DNA from 3 places in the Ochrobactrum sp. P6BSIII genome. Region 3 is predicted to be linked to each of the others. Evidence: riboswitches for the same ligand, from Rfam matches in the RefSeq annotation. Region 3 holds a riboswitch; each other region holds the start of a gene.
The links. Region 3 has a riboswitch for cobalamin ahead of FHW00_RS06050 (CbtB domain-containing protein). Riboswitches for the same ligand answer to the same signal wherever they lie in the genome.
Positions count from the first base shown of each region.

Region 1: linked by a shared signal. The riboswitch ahead of nrdH (glutaredoxin-like protein NrdH) and the one ahead of FHW00_RS06050 (CbtB domain-containing protein) in region 3 are both predicted to bind cobalamin.
Region 2: linked by a shared signal. The riboswitch ahead of FHW00_RS02405 (ABC transporter substrate-binding protein) and the one ahead of FHW00_RS06050 (CbtB domain-containing protein) in region 3 are both predicted to bind cobalamin.

Region 1 covers NZ_JACGXB010000005.1:170,825-177,426, reverse strand. The annotation lists gene FHW00_RS09000 (MFS transporter) at 1-230, opposite strand, end outside; gene FHW00_RS08995 (LysR family transcriptional regulator) at 332-1,213, shown strand; gene FHW00_RS08990 (ABC transporter ATP-binding protein) at 1,381-3,105, shown strand; gene FHW00_RS08985 (SDR family oxidoreductase) at 3,226-4,056, shown strand; cobalamin riboswitch at 4,153-4,367, shown strand; gene nrdH (glutaredoxin-like protein NrdH) at 4,684-4,905, shown strand; gene nrdI (class Ib ribonucleoside-diphosphate reductase assembly flavoprotein NrdI) at 4,931-5,353, shown strand; gene nrdE (class 1b ribonucleoside-diphosphate reductase subunit alpha) at 5,329-6,602, shown strand, end outside.
Region 2 covers NZ_JACGXB010000002.1:2-6,603, reverse strand. The annotation lists gene FHW00_RS02425 (FadR/GntR family transcriptional regulator) at 1-325, opposite strand, end outside; gene FHW00_RS02420 (D-mannonate oxidoreductase) at 518-1,639, shown strand; gene FHW00_RS02415 (ABC transporter ATP-binding protein) at 1,783-2,598, opposite strand; gene FHW00_RS02410 (FecCD family ABC transporter permease) at 2,595-3,638, opposite strand; gene FHW00_RS02405 (ABC transporter substrate-binding protein) at 3,635-4,663, opposite strand; cobalamin riboswitch at 4,847-5,094, opposite strand; gene FHW00_RS02400 (RcnB family protein) at 5,273-5,623, shown strand; gene FHW00_RS02395 (hypothetical protein) at 5,772-6,026, opposite strand; gene FHW00_RS02390 (CUE domain-containing protein) at 6,275-6,460, shown strand.
Region 3 covers NZ_JACGXB010000003.1:371,927-378,528, forward strand. The annotation lists gene FHW00_RS06045 (cobyric acid synthase) at 466-1,917, shown strand; cobalamin riboswitch at 1,993-2,225, shown strand; gene FHW00_RS06050 (CbtB domain-containing protein) at 2,277-2,465, shown strand; gene FHW00_RS06055 (CbtA family protein) at 2,609-3,367, shown strand; gene cobU (bifunctional adenosylcobinamide kinase/adenosylcobinamide-phosphate guanylyltransferase) at 3,372-3,893, shown strand; gene cobW (cobalamin biosynthesis protein CobW) at 3,898-4,950, shown strand; gene cobN (cobaltochelatase subunit CobN) at 4,950-6,602, shown strand, end outside.

The DNA.
Region 1 (6,602 bases), on a different contig from region 3:
AAATCATGCGCGAAGAGCGGCATCAAAGGCTGTACACAGTAAAGAAGCGAGAAGGTTGCAAAGCCCGACAGAAAGAGCGCGACACTGGCATTGCGGAATGCGGGCGTGCCTTTGACCAGATAGTGCTTTTCTTCCGGTAGAGCTCCGGGTGATGTTGGGGCGGTGACCAACTTGAGGGTGCTGTCTGGTGTTCTAACGCTATCGAGACTGCGTTCTTGGACGCGGGACATGACTTTGCCTTTTCAAAACCTCCCGAGACTTGATCTAGTCAATGGCGCATCATTTGTCTAATATATGGAACAGACGATTGTGATATGTTTTGGATATACCGATGGAATTGCGCCACCTGAGATATTTTCTGGCTGTTGCCGATGAGGGTAATTTTACGCGCGCTGCGGCAAATCTCGGGATCGGTCAGCCGCCCTTGAGCCAGCAGATCCGCGATCTGGAGAATGAAATCGGCGTCGCTCTTTTCCATCGTGTTCCCCACGGCGCGGAGCTGACGGCGGCAGGCACAGCCTTTCGTGAGGAAGCGAAGGCGGCAGTTGCCGCTGCGGAGAAGGCCAAGCTTGCCGCGCAGAGTGCTGCGCGCGGCGAGACAGGGCGTCTGGCCTTGGGTTTCACGGCGTCATCGGCCTTCAATCCGGTGGTGAGCGGAACGATCCGACGGTTTCGTGCCCGCTGGCCGGAGGTACGGCTGACGCTCACCGAAATGAACACCAGTCTCCTGATGGAAAAACTTGTGCGCGGGGAAGTGGATGCAGCTTTCATCCGTCCCGGCCTCGAAAATCCCAAGGATGTGCGCATGAAGCGCTTGGCCGATGAGCCGATGCTGATCGCCTTACCGAGCCATCATCCGCTGGCGACGCATGAGACTTTGCCGGTTTCAGCGCTTGCCAACGAAGCCTTTGTTATGTTTCCGCGCATTGTCGGCCTTAGCCTCTATGACGATGTGGTTGCCGCCTGCCGTGATGCCGGTTTTGAAATGATCGTCGCGCAGGAAGCGCCGCAAATGCCATCGGTCGTCAATCTGGTGGCTGCTGACCTCGGCGTTTCGATTGTTCCGACCGCGATTGCACAGATCAGGCTTGCTGGTGTGGCCTATAGGCCGATTGAAGGGAAGCCGCTTTCAGCACGCCTGGCGCTTGCCTCCATGAAGAGCAATCACTCGCCGTTGATCGAGAATCTCATGAGCCTTTTGCCCAATCTCTAGCGGCCAGCCATCGTAAAGTTGAGTTAAACGATCACAAATCGGTTGATCGGGCCGAATAATGAGAAAATAAACGCCATGCTATTCAAAAACTTGCTAACAGTCGTTAGGGATGGGCGCGTGTTCAGACCCCTTTGAATGCTGCCCCAAAAGTGTAAGCCGAGATTTTGATGACCAGTTTGCTGAAGCGCTTTGCTGCCTATTATGAACCGCACAAGGGCTTGTTTGCGCTTGATTTCTCTAGCGCCGTCCTTGCTGGCCTGCTGGAGTTGGCCTTTCCGGTCGCGGTGACACTGTTCATCGATCGTCTGCTGCCGACCAATCAGCTTGGGCTGATTGCCATTGCGGTGGCCGGGCTGTTTCTGATCTATCTCCTCAACGCCGGTTTGCAGGTCATTGTGACCTATTGGGGCCATATGCTCGGGATCAAGATCGAAACCGAGATGCGGCGCAAAGCATTCGATCATCTGCAAAAACTGTCGTTCCGTTTCTTCGACAATCAGAAGACCGGGCATCTGGTCGCAAAGCTGACCAAGGATCTGGAAGAGATCGGCGAAGTGGCCCATCACGGCCCCGAGGATCTGTTCATCGCCGTCATGACGCTGATCGGCGCTTTCGCCTTGATGCTCTGGATTCATGTGCCATTGGCGCTGATTACGGCGCTGGTCGTTCCGCTGACGGCGATTGTGAGCATCCGCTATGGCAGCCGGATGACCTCGAACTGGCATGCACTTTATGGCCGTGTCGGCGAGTTCAATGCGCGTATCGAGGAAAATGTAGGCGGCATTCGCGTCGTGCAGGCCTTCACGAATGAAGACCACGAGCGCAAGCTGTTTGCCGAAAGCAACCGCAACTATCTGACGACCAAATTGCGGGCCTATAAGATCATGGCGGCTTCGATGTCGCTGTCTTATCTTTCGATGCGTTTTGTCCAGATTATCGTCATGCTCGCGGGCGCCTGGTTTGTCGTGCGCGGCCAGCTGACAGAAGGTGGCTTCGTCGGTTTCCTGCTGCTCATCGGTGTTTTCTTCCGGCCCATCGAGAAGATCAATTCGATCATCGAAAGCTACCCGAAGGGCATTGCCGGTTTCCAGCGCTATTCGGCCTTTCTCGATACAGAGCCGGATATTGCCGACAGGCCGCAAGCCGTTTCCGTGCAGCGTCTGCATGGCGATATCGAGTATAATGACGTCAGCTTCGGCTACCGTTCGGAAAAGCCGTTGCTTGCCCATTTGACCCTGTCGATCCGCGCTGGTGAAACGGTCGCCTTCGTCGGCTCGTCTGGCGCTGGCAAGACCACGATCTGCTCTCTGTTGCCGCGCTTTTATGAAGTGACCGAAGGTGCGATCAGCATCGACGGCATTGATATTCGCGACATGACGCTCAAGTCGCTGCGGTCCAATATCGGTATTGTCAGTCAGGATGTCTTCCTGTTTGCCGGAACGATCCGCGACAACATCGCTTATGGCAGGCTGGAGGCCTCGGAGGAGGAAATCCTCGAAGCGGCGCGGCGCGCCCGTCTCGACGATGTGATTGCCGCCTTGCCTGCCGGTTTGGATACGGTTGTGGGTGAACGCGGCGTCAAGCTTTCGGGCGGCCAGAAACAGCGTCTGGCGATTGCGCGTATTTTCCTGAAAAACCCGCCGATCCTGATCCTCGATGAGGCGACATCGGCGCTGGATACCGAAACCGAACGTGCAATCCAGCAATCGCTTGCCGATCTTTCGCAGGGGCGCACCACGCTGGTCATCGCGCACCGGCTTGCAACCATTGTCAATGCAGACCGGATTGTGGTGGTGGAAGACGGCCGGATTATCGAACAGGGTGTTCATGACGAGCTGGTGGCTCGTTCCGGCGGTCGCTATCAGCAATTGCACGCGGCGCAAGTGAACTGAAAGTTAGACGGCAAATAATCTGACGACAGTTCGTGAAAACCGCGACTTTAGCAAAATAGCTTGTTCCAGCTGGCGGTTTTCGACGGCATAATCGTTCATCTTATCGGCAGGGAGACCGACATGGATGTTACGATTATAACGGGCGCGTCCGACGGGATCGGAGCGGAAACCGCACGCCAGATTGCGCATCGCGATCGCGCAGGGGCTGCCCTTGTTCTGGCTGCGCGTAATGTCGAAAAGCTTGAAAAACTAGCAACAGAATTGCGGCTTGAGGGCAGCACCGTGCTGGTTGTGCCGACCGATGTTACAGATCGCAATGCCTGCATTGCCTTGATTGAAAAAGCGGCGTCGACTTTTGGCCGGATCGACACGCTGATCGTCAATGCGGGCATGTCGGCCCACGCCAATTTCGCGGAAATCAAACCGGAAGATTTGCACTGGATGCACGATCTGATGGAGCTGAACTATTTTGGCAGCATCTGGCCGATCCATGCCGCACTTCCTCACCTCGCCGAGACCAAAGGACGGATTGCGGTGGTTTCATCGGTTGCGGGGCTGATCGGCGTGCCGGGGCGCTCGGCCTATAGCGGGACAAAATTCGCGCTTTCCGGATTTTGCGAAGCGCTTCGCTCGGAACTGGAGCCGAGTGGTATTTCCGTAACGATTGTTTATCCGGGCGTTGTGAAGACGGATATTCGCAAGGTCGGCTATGGCGCCAGTGGTGAAGCGCTGGGAACCAGCGGCGTGCGTGAAGACGATATGATGTCTGTGGAAGAAGCGGTGCGTCTCATGCTCGATGGTTTGCAGAGGCGCAAACGCGAGGTACTGATGACGCGGCAAATGCGATTGGGGCGCTGGCTCAAGCTGATCGCACCGCGAATCGTGGATCGTATGGCGCTCAAGGCCCTGAAACCTGAATTTCGCCCGAAGCCGATCAAGCCGGCGCGCTGAAGTCCGGTTATCCACGTTCTTCACAACCATTACAAAATGGATTGCCGATTTTTCGCTTTTCACCAACTATCCGTTGACGGTCTTTTAACTTCGTCTACTATATATAGTGTTCTAGGTTCTTTCGATTCGATGAGTCGAAAGCTAAGAGGGAATTCGGTGAGTCGCTGCCATGAGGGTTGAGACGAAGCCGAAGCTGCCCCCGCAACTGTAAGCGGTGAGTTCTTGTTGATCATGTCACTGGCGTAAGCTGGGAAGACCGACAAGAGCGCTGACCCGTGAGCCAGGAGACCTGCCTTGAGCAATGAACGTCCACGGGCGGGGTGTCCGGTTGGTGTGCAATCAGTAAGGCGAGATGTGCTTCTTGCCGATTGCTGCCCCGAATGCCCGCTCACAAGCTTCGGGGTGAAGTCCATGTCTGACACATTGTCCAGTTTGTATTGTTCCTTCGGTTCAGGTCCACCTTTCCAGAGGTGATTTTGCGCGGTCCAGTGGTGCTCATGCATCGCTGACTGTTCCCCGATTTTGTCTGCCTTCACGCGCATGTGCCATGCGCGAACGATCTCTCATGCGCATCTGTCCCGATGGCTTGTGCCTTTGACAGCTCGCGTCCAATCCAGTGAGGAAGAAATGAACGTCACCGTCTATAGCAAACCCGCTTGCGTCCAGTGCACCGCAACCACCCGTGCCCTCGACCGTCAGGGGATCGATTATCAGGTCATCGACATTTCCGCAGATATGGCCGCTTACGATCTCGTCACGGGGCTGGGCTATCGTCAGGTGCCAGTCGTCGTGGCCGGTGAAACCCACTGGGCCGGTTTTCGTCCGGACATGATCAACGGTCTTTCGTGATCGTGGCACTGTCATGAGCTCGGCCATGGGTCTCCTTGTCTATTTCTCAAGTCGCTCCGAAAACACGCATCGTTTCGTCGAGCGGCTTGGAATGCGCGCAAGGCGCATACCCATCCTGCAAAGGGATGAGGACGACTCGAGGCCGTTGCAGATAGACGAGCCATTCGTGCTCATGACGCCAAGCTATGGCGGCGGCGGAACAAAAGGGGCAGTGCCCAAGCCCGTCATCCGCTTTCTCAACAATGCGGGCAATCGCTCGCTGATCCGCGGCGTGATTGCCGCGGGCAACAGCAATTTCGGTGAAGCTTTTGGCATAGCCGGCAAAATAATCTCTGCCAAATGTCAGGTTCCCTATCTCTATCGCTTCGAGCTTTTGGGAACCGATGAAGACATTGGCAATGTCAGGAACGGGATGGAACGATTTTGGACACGGCAGACACAACCCTGATCCGCGAGCGCGAGGCAGAGCCGGTCGCGCAGGACGCGCCGCAAGCAGCGGCATCGAACAGCCCCAAGCCTGTCAAATCTACGGATGGGCTGGACTATCATGCGTTGAACGCGATGCTCAACCTCTATGACGATGAAGGCAAGATCCAGCTTGATCGTGACAAGCAGGCTGCGCAGCAATATTTCCTTCAGCACGTCAACCAGAACACGGTCTTTTTCCATAATCTGCGGGAGAAACTCGATTATCTGGTGACGGAGAACTATTACGAACAGGCGGTGCTGGATCAGTACTCCTTCAATTTCGTGCGCGACCTTTTCGATGAGGCCTATGCCAAGAAATTCCGGTTCCCGACATTTCTCGGGGCCTTCAAATATTACACCAGCTACACGCTGAAAACCTTCGACGGAAAGCGCTATCTGGAGCGCTATGAGGACCGTGTCTGCATGGTGGCGCTGGCATTGGCGCGTGGCAGTGAGCAACTGGCCCGCGATCTTGTCGATGAGATTATTTCCGGTCGCTATCAGCCTGCAACGCCGACATTCCTAAATGCGGGCAAGAAGCAGCGCGGCGAGCTTGTGTCCTGCTTCCTGCTGCGTGTGGAAGACAATATGGAGTCCATCGGACGCTCCATCAATTCCGCATTGCAGCTTTCCAAGCGCGGCGGCGGCGTGGCCTTGAGCCTGACGAATATTCGCGAATCCGGCGCGCCGATCAAGCAGATCCAGAACCAGTCATCGGGCATCATTCCGGTGATGAAGCTTCTGGAAGACTCATTCTCCTACGCCAATCAGCTTGGTGCGCGACAGGGAGCCGGTGCGGTTTATCTCCATGCGCATCATCCCGATATCATGCGCTTCCTTGACACCAAGCGCGAGAATGCGGACGAGAAAATCCGCATCAAAACCTTGTCGCTGGGTGTGGTGATCCCGGATATCACTTTCGAGCTCGCCCGCAACAACGAGGATATGTATCTCTTCTCGCCTTATGACGTGGAGCGGGTCTATGGTCAGCCGCTGACCGAGATTTCCGTCACGGAAAAATACCGCGAAATGGTCGATGATGCGCGCATCCGCAAGCGGAAGATCAATGCGCGTGAGTTCTTCCAGGTTCTGGCGGAAATCCAGTTTGAATCCGGCTATCCCTACATCATGTTCGAGGACACGGTGAACCGCGCCAACCCGATCGACGGGCGCATCACCATGAGCAATCTGTGCTCGGAAATCCTGCAGGTCAGCGAAGCCAGCATTTT
Region 2 (6,602 bases), on a different contig from region 3:
CGCTGCCTTCAATCAGCTCGCGCGCCTGCATGATTTCCAGCGGGCTTTCGCCAATGGATACACCTTGCGTAACGACACGCTTTTCCGGATCGGCATTGACATAGATGCCGGAACCCATCCGGATTTCGACATTGCCGGCGATCTCGAGAGCGATCAGCGCCTCACGCAGCGACGGGCGCGACACACCCAGTTGCTGGGCAAGCTCGCGCTCAGCCGGAAGCCTGCTTCCCGCCGGAAACTGCCCGTCTTGAATCAGATTTCTGACCCGGTCGGCAATCTGCTGGTAAAGCCTGCGAGGTTCCGCTGTGGCCGCAAAGTCGCTCATCATCACTCCCAAATTGGCCTTACCATAATTCCAGCCAACGGGAAGCGCAATATGCCTGAATCGGTGCGAAAATGCGGCAAATCGCGCAGCGCTCCAGAAAAATTCAACCCTATTTCTGCGGCCAGAACCTATTGGCTTGACCAATTTGGCGCAGATCGCGTAGCACTACTGTTACAAATTCGGGAGCATGCCATGCAAAACAAGCCAGCGATTCTTCAATTCGGCACCAGCCGTTTTCTGCTCGCCCATGCCGATTTCTTCGTCGCCGAAGCGCTGGCGACAGGTGATGCAATCGGCACGATTGCCGTGGTGCAGACAACGTCCAACCCGCAGAGCGCGCAACGCATCGCCGCACTGAATGAAGGCAAGACCTATCCCGTCGTGATCCGCGGTCTGGTCGATGGCAAGCCGTCGGAAACGGAGCACAACGCCAAGGGCGTGACCGCCGCTTATTCCGCACATACCGACTGGGCCGAGATTCTCGATCTCGGCGCGACTGTCCAGGTGATCCTCTCGAACACCGGCGACAAGGGCTATGAGCTGGACGCGAGCGACGACGCTTCGCTGCTCGCCAATCCGCAGACCCTGCCGAAGAGTTTTCCCGCCAAGCTGCTCGTGCTTCTGCACCATCGCTGGAAGAACAACCCGGAAGCACCGCTCTCGATTTTCCCGTGCGAGCTGATTTCCCGCAACGGCGACAAACTGCGCGCCATCCTGATCGGGCTGGCGCAGGAATGGAAGCTGCCGAGCGGTTTTGTCGAATGGCTGGAAACGCGCTGCATCTTTGCCAATAGTCTGGTTGACCGCATCGTCTCCGAAGCGATTGAGCCAGTCGGCGCTATCGCTGAACCCTATGCGATCTGGGCTATCGAACAAGCGCAGGGCCTGACGCTGCCATGCCGCCACAAGGATATTGTCGTGACCGACGATCTGGCGCGCTATGAGCGGCTGAAGCTTTATCTGCTTAATCTCGGTCATAGCTTCATTGCCGAACGATGGGTGAAGGGAAATCGCCCCAAAGACGAAATCGTGCTGGAAGCCATGCAGGATGAAACTATCCGCAGCGAGCTGGAAGCCCTGTGGCGCGAAGAAGTGCTGCCGGTGTTTGCAGCCGATGGGCTAGGCGACGAGGCGGAAGCCTATGTGGTTTCCGTTCGCGAGCGTTTTCTCAACCCGTTCCTGAAGCACCGCATTGCCGACATTGCTTCCAATCACGAGGAAAAGAAGCAGCGCCGCTTTGCTCCGATCATTGCCCGCGCGGAAGAACTGGGGCTTGGACTGGAACAGCGCCGCTTGAAAGCCGCTTTAAACTAGCACTACAGTTGCAAATTCGTCAGGCCGCGGCGAAACGAGTGATTTTTGAGCACCGGAGCGGAGCGTACTTAAGGGTACGTGAGCACCGGAGCGCAGGAAATTGCTCGTTGCAGACCGGCATCACGAAGAATGCAACTATAGTGCTAAGCTGTACGCAGCTGCAGCACCGGCGCTTCATGCACAAGCCCCGGTGCGCAATAGCGGATATGACAACCGCTGGCACCCATATGCTCGACCTCCACATCGACGCCAAATACGGAACGGATACGCTCCGCCGTTAACACGTCTCGTGGTGCGCCGAGCGCCGCCAGCCGTCCCTTGTCCATCACCGCAATGCGGTCGCAGAACATGGCTGCATGATTGAGGTCGTGCAGCGCGGCCACCACGGTCAGCCCGTTGGTCTGGCTTTGCTGGCGGACGAGATCGAGAAGCCCGATCTGATGACCAATGTCGAGGTGATTGGTCGGCTCGTCCAACAGCAAGATGCGCGGCTGCTGCGCCAAAGCGCGGGCAATATGCAGGCGCTGGCGTTCTCCGCCCGACAGCGTATGCCAGTTGCGTTTGGCCAGATGGGTCATATCCACATGCGCCAGCGCATGATCGACGATGGCGTCATCTTCAGCAGACCACGGTGACAGAGCGCCGAGATAGGGCGTGCGCCCAAGCTCCACCGCCTGTCGCGCCGTGATGCGCTCAGTCGTTTCCGCCTGCTGTTCGACCAGCGCCAGCAGCCGCGCAATCTCGCGGCGGTTGAAACGTTCAATCGGTGTTTCGCCGAGTTGCACCGCACCGCTGCGCGGACGCTTCAGACCTGAAAGCAGCGACAGAAGCGTCGTCTTGCCGGAGCCATTCGGCCCGATAATGCCGAGAAACTCGCCTTCAATCACCTCAAGCGAGACGCCGCTCAGGATTTCCGCGCCGCCCGCCATCCAGGAAACATTGTGCGCCGACAGCATCATGCGCGCGCCCTCCTCTGTCCGAGCAGCAGCGCAAAGGCCGGAGCGCCGACCAGCGCTGTCACAACCCCGATGGGCAGCACCTGTCCCGGCACGATAATGCGCGACACGATATCAGCCGCGATCATGAAGATTGCACCGATCAACGCACTAACCGGCAATAATGCGCCATGCCGCACGCCGACAATCATCCGCGCCGCATGGGGAATGACAAGACCGATAAAGCCGATGGACCCGACGATGGAAACCATCACCGCCGTCATCATGGCGCTGGCGCCAATCAGCACCGCATAGACGCGCCGCACCGGAATACCGAGCGAAGCGGCGGATTCCGCACCAAACGTGAAAGCATCGAGCGCACGGGCGTGCCACAGGCAGACGACCAGGCCAATCAGACAGGCAGGCAGCGCCAGCGTAACATCGGGCCAGCGCACGCCGGAGAGATTGCCGAGAAGCCAGAACATGATACCACGCGCCTGTTCGGCATTGGCCGCCTTTGTCACGATGAACGAGGTCAGCGCGTTGAAAAGCTGCGAGCCGGCTATACCGGCAAGAATAATGGCGCTGTTGCCGCGCCCGGCTTTCAGCGCCAACAGTGAAACCAGAACGAAGGCGAGTATCGCCCCGATGAATGCGCCGAGCGAAAGCGTGAGAACGCCAGCGCCGATGCCAAGAATGGCGACGCTGACGGCCCCGGTCGAAGCCCCGGCGGAGATGCCCAGAATATACGGATCTGCGAGCGAATTGCGCAGCAGAGATTGCAGCACAACGCCGGAAAGCGCCAGCGCCGCGCCGCAGCATGCCGCCACCACGGCGCGGCTGAGACGATAGCTCCATACGATCCCCTCATCGATGGGATCGAGCACATAGCCTGCATGCCACAGCCGGTTTGCGACGGTCTTCGCCACCACATCGAGCGGTATGGCGGTTTCACCAATCGCCGCACCAAACCAAAGGGCGGCAAGCAGCAGAATGAGCGCCAGAACCCCGGCGCTCACCTTGTTGCTGAAAGGAAGCCTTCCTATGGCCACCAAAGCTGTCATTTGTTGAGGTCCGAAGCAGCGATGGCTGCGGCCAGCGTTTCAATACCCTCAATCACCCGCAGCGATGTGCTCATCGACTGCGCATCTATGTCGAAGACATGACCGCCCTTGACGGCTGGCATCAGGCTTGTCACCGGATCGCTTTCGAGGAACTTGTGCTTCACGGCAATATCGTCCGCCGGATAACGGCGACGGTCCAGCTTGGCAGCCACGATCATCGACGGGTTGGACTTTGCAATCGTCTCCCAGCCGACCGTCGGCCACTCTTCTTCGCTGTTGACCACATTCTTGATGCCAAGCGCCGACAGGATATAGGCCGGAGCGCCAAACTTACCGGCGATATAGGGATCGGCGTCGATCTGCGTGCTGGAGAACCAGACCGCAGCGGAGAGCTTACCGCCGCTGGCGCCAATCTTGCTGCGTGCCGCTTCTTCGCGTCCCTTCAGCTCGGCAATCAGCTTTTCACCACGATCCTGCACGTTGAAGATCGCGGCCAGCTCGCCGATTTCCTGATAAACGACATCCATCGTGAAGGCCGCCGTGCGCACGCCATCGCCTCCGCCGGAATTATCCTTGCCGACGCAATCCGAAGGCGACGTATAGGCGGGTATGCCCAGTTCCTCGAATTGTTCCGGCTTGGCGACGATGCCGTTCGGTCCGACATGCCACTGGAAATCCGCTGTCACGATATCAGGCTTCTGCGCCAGAACGCTTTCAAAGCTCGGATCATTATCTGCCAGCCGCTTGACCTTGGCATTGACCTCTTCAAAGCCCTTGAGCACCGGGCCAAACCAGACCGCCGTGCCCACCACTTTGTCGCCAAGACCGAGGCTGTACAGAATTTCCGTGCTGCTTTGACCGACAGCCACCGCGCGCGTCGGGGCCTGTTTGAATGTGACGTCTCGTCCACAGTTCTTCAGTGTCAGCGGATAGTGCGTTTCTGCAGCCTGAAGTGCTGGCACGACTGCGAGCAATGAAAGAGCGCATAGCGCTGCGCGAAACGACGTCTTGCCGTGGAATGTCATGAGAATCCCCGAAATGATGAAAGATGTGGCCACGTCAGCAAGCAGCGGCGATAAGGCACCGTGAGCAAACGGAGATATCCGGGGATATGAATGACGATGTAAAAAAGCGCCTTGCAGCGCGATGTGCTGTCATAACCTGCTCCTGCTCCGGGCATCCCCGCCCGTGACAATGGATGATGGTGGGCTCAAGGCCCTATGACGGCAGGTCTCCTGGCTTGCGGATGGTCGCTTCCATCTGCCTTCCCGTGTCGTTCAGCTTTCGCCGATCAAACACAGTGGCATGACGCCTGTCAGCGTCACGAGGATGGACAGCAATCCGCTTACAGTTGCGGGGGCAGCCACGGTCTCGGTCCCTTTTCGGGTCGTCCTCACCGTGTTCCCTATTAATCCCCTTCACTCTCGGTCGGGGAACCGTCGTAACACTATTACGTTCCGATGCCGGAACGGTCAAGTGTTTCCATCGAGTTCTGACGCGTTTGGCACACATAAAGCCATGGTTAATAAAGTGTTAATATCACATTGATTTTATTTAATGTTTCAAAATGCTGCCATTCATCTTCCGTTCATTCGTCTCCCAATAGTGTCAACCCAACAGCAAAGGAGAACATGATGTTCAAAAAAGTCATTCTTGCAGCCGTAGCCCTTTCCTTCATCGGCGCGCCACTGGCAGCACAAGCGCAGGATTATCAGCGCAAGCCGGGTCCGCATCGCATGGAGCAGAAGCCACGCCCGTCGCACGGCAAGGAATTTGGCCGCAATGATCGTCGCGATCATGGCCGTCAGAACTGGTCCAAGGGCCAGCGTTACAATGATTGGCGCCGTCATCCGGAAGTCCGTGATTATCAGCGTTATGGCCTCCGCCGTCCGGGTCCGGGCCAGCGCTGGGTGAAGGTCGACAACCAGTTCCTGCTGGTCACCACCGCAACGGGCATCATTGCTGGCATTCTTGCTGGCCGCTAAGGGCAGCAAAGCCTGAAGCTATCGCCATTATGCAAAACATCGGCCAGAGCTTAGCTCTGGCCGATGTTTTTTGATCTTCTAAAAGCGCAACCGAAACCGGCTCATAGAACGCGCCCAGCGGACGCCTAAAACAGTCAGTGAAAGCAGTCTATCGGTTGCGGGCCTTCATCAATATCCAGACAAGGACCACCATCACGACCAGCCCGATGGCCAACCCCACAAGACCGCCATAAACTGCATCAGTGCTGCCGCCGATCAATGCACCAATGCCAGCCCCTAAAATCAGCAGGATAAGCGGCGGCAAGCATCCGACCATTGCGATGTCCTTGAAAATAACCTTCAAAGCCGCATATCTAGCCAAATTTACCGCAAGCGACAACGGCTTCACGGCGAGATTGTCCAATCCCGCAGTAAACTCAACGTGTTAGTGAAATGGCCTGGGAGAGAAATGGTACGGTCGGTTGGTATCAAACTATTCCATACACTATTGTTTTTATTATCTTATTTTAATTACGAACCCGAAATTGTAGCACAGTTTGTAACACAGTAAATTGCACGATTTGTAGCACGTTCATGCACGGCAATTTAGCGTCTTGACGACGAACTCCAATGAGAACAAAATGAGAACATCTAAATTAGCAGGAGGAAGCCATGAACGCTCTTGTGCAAAATTATGAAGACGAAATTCAGCAGGTACTCGCCTACCACAGGGGAGATGTGCACGCGGCTATTGAGGCGCTCCTGAAAGACCGTGACTTTCTGGCGCGCGAAGTCGAACTTTCTCGCCTCGCCATTACGCATGGCCAGCGCGCCGACCTATTTAAGAAGGCAGCGTGATGAAAACGTTCCAAGTCGCCTTACCCGAGGCTTACGCTGTTGATTTGTACTGAGAAGTGACCCGGCATTTGCGCCGAGAATTGACCCGCCTGTTAGTTATGTTTCGGGTCGATAGTAGTGGTCAAGTTCCTACTTTTCTCCT
Region 3 (6,602 bases):
GTAATCCTGATGGTGGTCACCAAAAATATTGTTGTAGCTCGGTGGGGTGGCCGAGTAGGGCGGCGGCGGTGATAATCTATTCATACGCGGTTGTGCCGACCCGAAGCCGACATTTGGGTAGTGATACATTGTGGAGATGGAATATGGCTCCGAATTTTGCGCTGCCATGGTGGCGTTGTGTCGCGCTATAGCTGCCGTGAGTTGGCTGTAGTCCCCCCATTCTGGCGGGATTTCTAAGGGGCTACTATTGAATGGCATGTCCTGGCTCCTCGAAAATGCTCACCAATAGATACCTCGGCGTCTTTCCATATTCGACTGGGAGGACTCTCAGCGGACGTAAGATTAAGATGCCAACAACGACTGGCAACCGAGCCCATGTAATGAAGACATCGGAACCAATGGCTCTTCGACTGAGTTGTGGGTGAACACGTTGCCACGACCTAATGTTTCAGCTACGCAGATCGGATGGTACGGGCAGTTATGTTTCAGGGAACGGGGTCTGATGTCGGCAAGAGCGTGCTTGTCGCGGGGCTCTGTCGCGTGGCGCGCAATCGCGGATTGAAGGTCCGTCCGTTCAAGCCTCAGAACATGTCGAACAATGCTGCGGTCAGTGATGACGGTGGGGAAATCGGTCGCGCCCAGTGGCTACAGGCGCTGGCGTCCGGCATTCCATCATCGGTGCATATGAACCCTGTTCTGCTGAAGCCCCAGACGGATATGGGCAGCCAGATCGTAGTGCAGGGCCAGGTGCGCGGCGAAGCGCGCGGACGCTATTATCAGGAACTAAAGCCGCACCTGATGGCGTCGGTGATGGAATCCTTTGCCATCGTCAGCGAAGGTGCAGACCTTGTGCTGATAGAAGGGGCCGGTTCGCCAGCGGAAATCAATCTTCGGGCCGGAGATATCGCCAATATGGGCTTCGCAACACGGGCAAATGTGCCGGTGGTGCTGGTCGGTGATATTGATCGGGGCGGGGTGATTGCCTCGCTGGTAGGGACGCACACAATCCTGCCGGAAGAAGATCGCGCCATGGTGCGCGGTTTCATCATCAACAAGTTTCGCGGTGACATTTCTCTGTTCGACGACGGGCTGGAAGCGATAGGGCGCTTCACCGGTTGGCCTTCTTTCGGTGTTGTTCCGTGGCTCAAGGCTGTTTCCAGATTGCCGGCCGAAGATTCGGTGGTTCTGGAGCGTGCCGTGCGCAGCGCCGACAAGGCGCTGAAAGTTGCGGTTCCGATGTTGCCGCGCATCGCCAATTTCGACGATCTGGACCCGCTGAAAGTCGAACCTGCTGTAGAGGTGGTCATGGTGCCGCCCGGTACGCCGCTTCCGCCCGATGCCGGGCTGGTCGTGTTGCCCGGAACGAAGTCCACCATTGCCGATCTGCTGGCGTTTCGCGAAAACGGATGGGATCGCGATCTGGCAGCGCACGTAAAGCGCGGCGGACATGTACTCGGTATCTGCGGTGGTTTTCAAATGCTGGGGCGCAGCATCCGCGATCCGCACGGGATCGAAGGACAGGTGCGCGAAGCGGAAGGGCTGGGGCTGCTGGATATCGAAACCATCATGGAGCCGGAAAAAGTCGTCCGCAATGTCGAGGCGAGTTCATTGCTCTATGATGCGCCACTCGAAGGATATGAAATTCATATCGGCCGCACGACAGGTGCGGATATGTTCAGGCCTTTTGCACGCATCGGGGATCATGATGACGGCGCGGTCTCTCCGAATGGTCGGATTATGGGGACTTATCTGCACGGCGTTTTCGGCGCGGATCGTTTCCGGCAGCAATTTCTCGCCACGCTGGGGGTCGAAGGCGGCGCGGGCAATTATCGTTTGACCGTCGAGACGGCGCTCGACGAATTGGCCGAGGGGCTGGAAGCCTGTCTCGATATCGACGCGTTGTTTTCTTTGATATGACACGGCATGCGCGCCCATCTTTTGGCCCACAACTATGCCCACAGGCCCGATTGACGGTGCTGTGGCAAAGGCCTAATGTCCGACCATGTGACAGGTTTTCGCCGGACGAATCCGGTGGGACCAAGAGGGAATGCGAAGGACGGACCCAATTCGGGCGTCTTTATCGCAGCCGACCCCGCGACTGTAGAGCGGAGAGGAATGAAGCCAGGCCGGGTAACCGGCAGCCACTGGAACTTAAAGTTCCGGGAAGGCGGTGACATTTCCGACGACCCGTGAGCCAGGAGACCTGCCTGTTGCAGAAGGGTATTATACCCGCGCCCCATGGGAGGTTTTTCCCTGCTGCCTGCACGGAGGTTGTCATGGCCGCACGTATAAATAATTCTGTTTCCACCACTGTATCTCTGCCTTTGGCTGCACGCCTTGGTACGGCTGTGGTTTCCCTGCTCCTCGGCGCCTTTCTCGTTTACGGCGTTGGCCTTGCGCATTCGGATACGCTGCACGATTCAGCGCACGATACCCGCCATTCTTACGGCTTTCCCTGCCATTGATGCATTAGCATCGACATTGCGAGCCGCGTTTACGCGCCGGTTTGCGTGGGGAATGAACGTAGACGTGTTTTTCAAGGAAGCTGACACTGCTTTGCGTCCGATGGCTGTGGCTATCGGCGATTTTTTGCAGTTGGGGGACTAAAATGTTGATCCGTTATCTTTTGGCTACGCTTGCTGCGGGCCTTCTGGCAGGGCTTCTCGTGACGCCTGCCATGTATCTCAAGACCGTTCCGCTCATCCTGCAGGCGGAAGTTTATGAAGAGGCTGGCGGCGGCCATAGCCACGATCTGGGTCATGGACCGGCGGAAGCTGCGCCGCATGCACAGGCCACTGCCGAAGCCCCCGCCCATGATCATGCGGCAGCCGCCGCACCAGCCGAAGAAGAAGCCGGGGCAGAACTGCCGTTTGGCCGTCTTGGCAATACGATCCTGGCCAACCTCGTTGCCGGTTCTGGTTTTGCCCTGCTGCTCGGTGGTATTGCGCTGCTGCTCGGTCGTCCAATCACGGTGCAGAACGGCCTTTACTGGGGCATGGCCGGTTTCTTTGCGGTGGCGTTCATGCCAGCGCTCGGCCTGTCGCCGGAACTGCCGGCCATGCCTGCGGCTGATCTTGCCCAGCGCCAGCTCTGGTGGATATCGACGGTCGTACTCAGCGGCGTGGGTCTCTATCTGATCGTGCTGCGCGGCGAAATCTGGGCAAAATTGCTCGGCCTCGTCGCCATTATTGCCCCGCATGTCTATGGCGCGCCGCATCCAGAGGATATTGCATCGCCAATTCCGTCGCTGCTCGCATCGCAATATGCGGTCGCTTCGCTGGCGACGAACCTGTTCATGTGGGCGGTGATCGGTCTGGCGCTTGGCTGGTTCATCCAGCATTACGCCGCATCGGAACTGGAAGGCTGATAGCGTGGCTCTGCCCGGAAAAATAACCTTTGTTCTTGGCGGAGCCCGTTCGGGTAAGTCGTCCTATGCCGAAAAGCTGGTTGAAGCCTCCGGGCTTCAGCCGGTTTATCTGGCGACGGGGCGCGCCTTCGACGGAGAAATGGAAAGCCGTATTGCGGTGCATCGCGACCGGCGCGGTACGCAATGGCAGACCGTAGAAGAGCCGCTCGATTTGAAGAGCGCACTTCTGCAACAGGCACAATCATCGAAATTCGTGCTGGTTGACTGCCTGACCCTTTGGGTCACCAATCTCATGATGGCCGAGCGCGATATCGCCGCGGAATCGCGCGATCTGGTCGCCGCGCTTCCGGCCCTCCGCGGGCCGGTGGTTTTTGTGTCCAACGAAGTGGGGCTCGGCATCGTGCCGGAAAACCGCATGGCGCGGGAATTTCGTGATCATGCAGGTTTTCTGCATCAAGCCATCGCTGCGGCGGCAGACGAAGTTTATTTCATGGCGGCAGGTTTGCCGCTCAAGATGAAGGGATAATTTTATGCAGGGTCAAAAGATACCGGCTACCGTGATCACCGGCTTTCTCGGATCGGGCAAGACCACGATGATCCGTAATCTGCTCGAAAATGCCAATGGCAAGCGCATTGCGCTGATCATCAATGAATTTGGTGATCTTGGTGTCGATGGCGGCATTCTGAAAGGTTGCGGCATCGAGACTTGCCGCGAGGAAGACGTGATCGAACTCAACAATGGCTGCATTTGCTGCACCGTTGCCGATGATTTCATCCCGACCATGACTAAGCTGCTCGACCGCGCGGACCGTCCGGATCACATCGTCATCGAGACGTCCGGCCTTGCATTGCCGCAGCCGCTGGTCGCCGCCTTCAACTGGCCGGAGATCAAGACGCAGGTCACGGTCGATGGCGTGGTGACGGTTATCGATGCCGCCGCTGTAGCCGAAGGCCGTTTTGCAGACGATCATGACAAGGTGGATGCGCAGCGCGCTGCCGATGAATCGCTTGATCATGAAAGCCCGCTTGAAGAACTGTTTGAAGACCAGATTCATGCAGCCGACCTGATCGTGCTCAACAAGGCCGACCTGATTGACGCGTCGAGCCTCGACAGTGTGAAGGCTGACGTTGCCGAGCGTTCCTCGCGCCGCGTCAACATGGTGCCTGCAAGTTTCGGCAAGCTTGGCGCAGATGTGCTGCTCGGCCTCGGCGTCGGTACGGAAGACGATATCGCCAACCGCAAGTCGCATCATGAAATCCATCATGCCGATGGCCACGAGCATGATCACGATGAATTCGAGAGCTTTGTGGTCGAAGCCGGTTCTGTTTCGGACCCGAAGGTCTTTGCCGAAAAGCTGAAGACCATCATCTCGGACCATGATGTTCTGCGGCTCAAGGGCTTTGTCGATGTGCCGGGCAAGCCGATGCGTCTGGTGGTGCAGGCTGTCGGCCCGCGTATCGAGCATTACTTCGACCGCCCGTGGGGCAAAGATGAAGCCCGTTCGACGCGTCTCGTTGTCATCGGTCTGCATGAGATTGATGAAACCGCCATTGCCAAGGCCGTGAAAGACGCAGTTTTGTAATGCATCTTCTGCTTGCCCAGAAAGGAACGATCAGCGACGGCAATGAGGCCGTCGATCTCGGCCAGACGCCGGGTGATATTCTGTTCCTTTCCGCCGCCGACACAGAGTTGGCCAGTCTTGCGCAGGCGCATCGCGCTGAGCCAGACGGGCCAAGCCTGCGGCTTGCCAGTTTTCTGAGCCTCACGCATCCCATGTCCGTCGACGCTTATGTCGAACGGACGGCGCGTCATGCAAAGCTGATTATCGTGCGCATTATCGGCGGCGAGACTTATTGGCCTTATGGGCTGGAAGCGCTTCATGCCTGCGCCGTGAACCATGGCGTCAAGATTGCGGTGCTTCCCGGTGATGACAAGCCCGACCATGGGCTGGATCGTTTCTCGACGGTTGCGAGCGCCGACCGTGAAGCGCTGTGGCATTATCTGATCGAGGGTGGCGCTTCCAATATGCGCGCCTTCCTCGATTATTGTGCGGCGCTGGTTGACGGCGGCGAAAAACCGGCCGAAGCAGCGCCGCTGCTCAAAGCGGGTCTTTGGTGGCCCGGCGAGGCGGTGGTTTCGCTCGATCTCATCCGCAGCCGCTGGATCAAGGATGCACCCGTTGCGGCGATCGTCTTCTATCGTGCGCTGGTGCAAAGCGGCCAGACCCAGCCGGTTGAGGCGTTGATTGCGGGTTTGCAGGCGGAAGGCATCAATCCGTTGCCTGTGTTCGTCTCCAGCCTCAAGGATCGGCTGTCTGCTGCCGTGGTGGATGGCGTTTTCGAGGATTGCCCGCCGGATATTGTGTTGAATACGACCGGCTTTGCCATTTCCTCACCGGGCGCAGAACGCAAGCCGACCGTGCTAGACAAGCGTGGCAACATGGTTTTGCAGGTGATTTTCTCCGGCACGCCCAAGGCGGTCTGGCAAGCTTCCCAGCAGGGATTGCTGGCGCGCGATCTGGCCATGAATGTTGCGCTGCCGGAGGTGGACGGGCGCGTTCTGTCGCGCGCGGTTTCATTCAAATCGGCACGGCAGTTCGATGCGGCGGTGGAGGCGAACATCGTCACCCACGAGCCGGATGAAAACCGTGTGGCTTTTGTCGCGAAACTCGCAGCGAACTGGGTGCGATTGAAGCGAAAGACGGCTGCCGAGCGCCGTGTGGCGCTGATCCTTGCCAACTATCCCAACCGCGATGGGCGGCTAGGCAATGGTGTTGGGTTGGATGCGCCTGCCGGAACGGTTGAAACGCTCAAGGCTATGACCGATGCGGGTTATCAGACTGGCAAAGTGCCTGCGAACAGCGATGCGCTGATGCAGCTTTTGATGGCCGGGCCGACCAATGCCGCACGCGATGGCCGGGAGATTCGCGAAACGATTTCGCTAAATCAATACAACAGCTTTTTCAAAAAACTTCCCGATGCGATTCAGGCGGAAATCACGGCTCGGTGGGGTGAGCCGAAGGCTGATCCCTTTTTCGACGACGAACGCGACGCCTTTGCGCTGCCATTGATGCGGTTCGGCGAAACGCTGACCGGCATTCAGCCCGCACGCGGCTACAACATCGATCCGAAGGAAAGCTATCATTCGCCGGATCTGGTGCCGCCGCACGGCTATATCGCTTTCTATGCCTATCTGCGCGCGATAGCGGATGTTGATGCCATTGTTCACATGGGC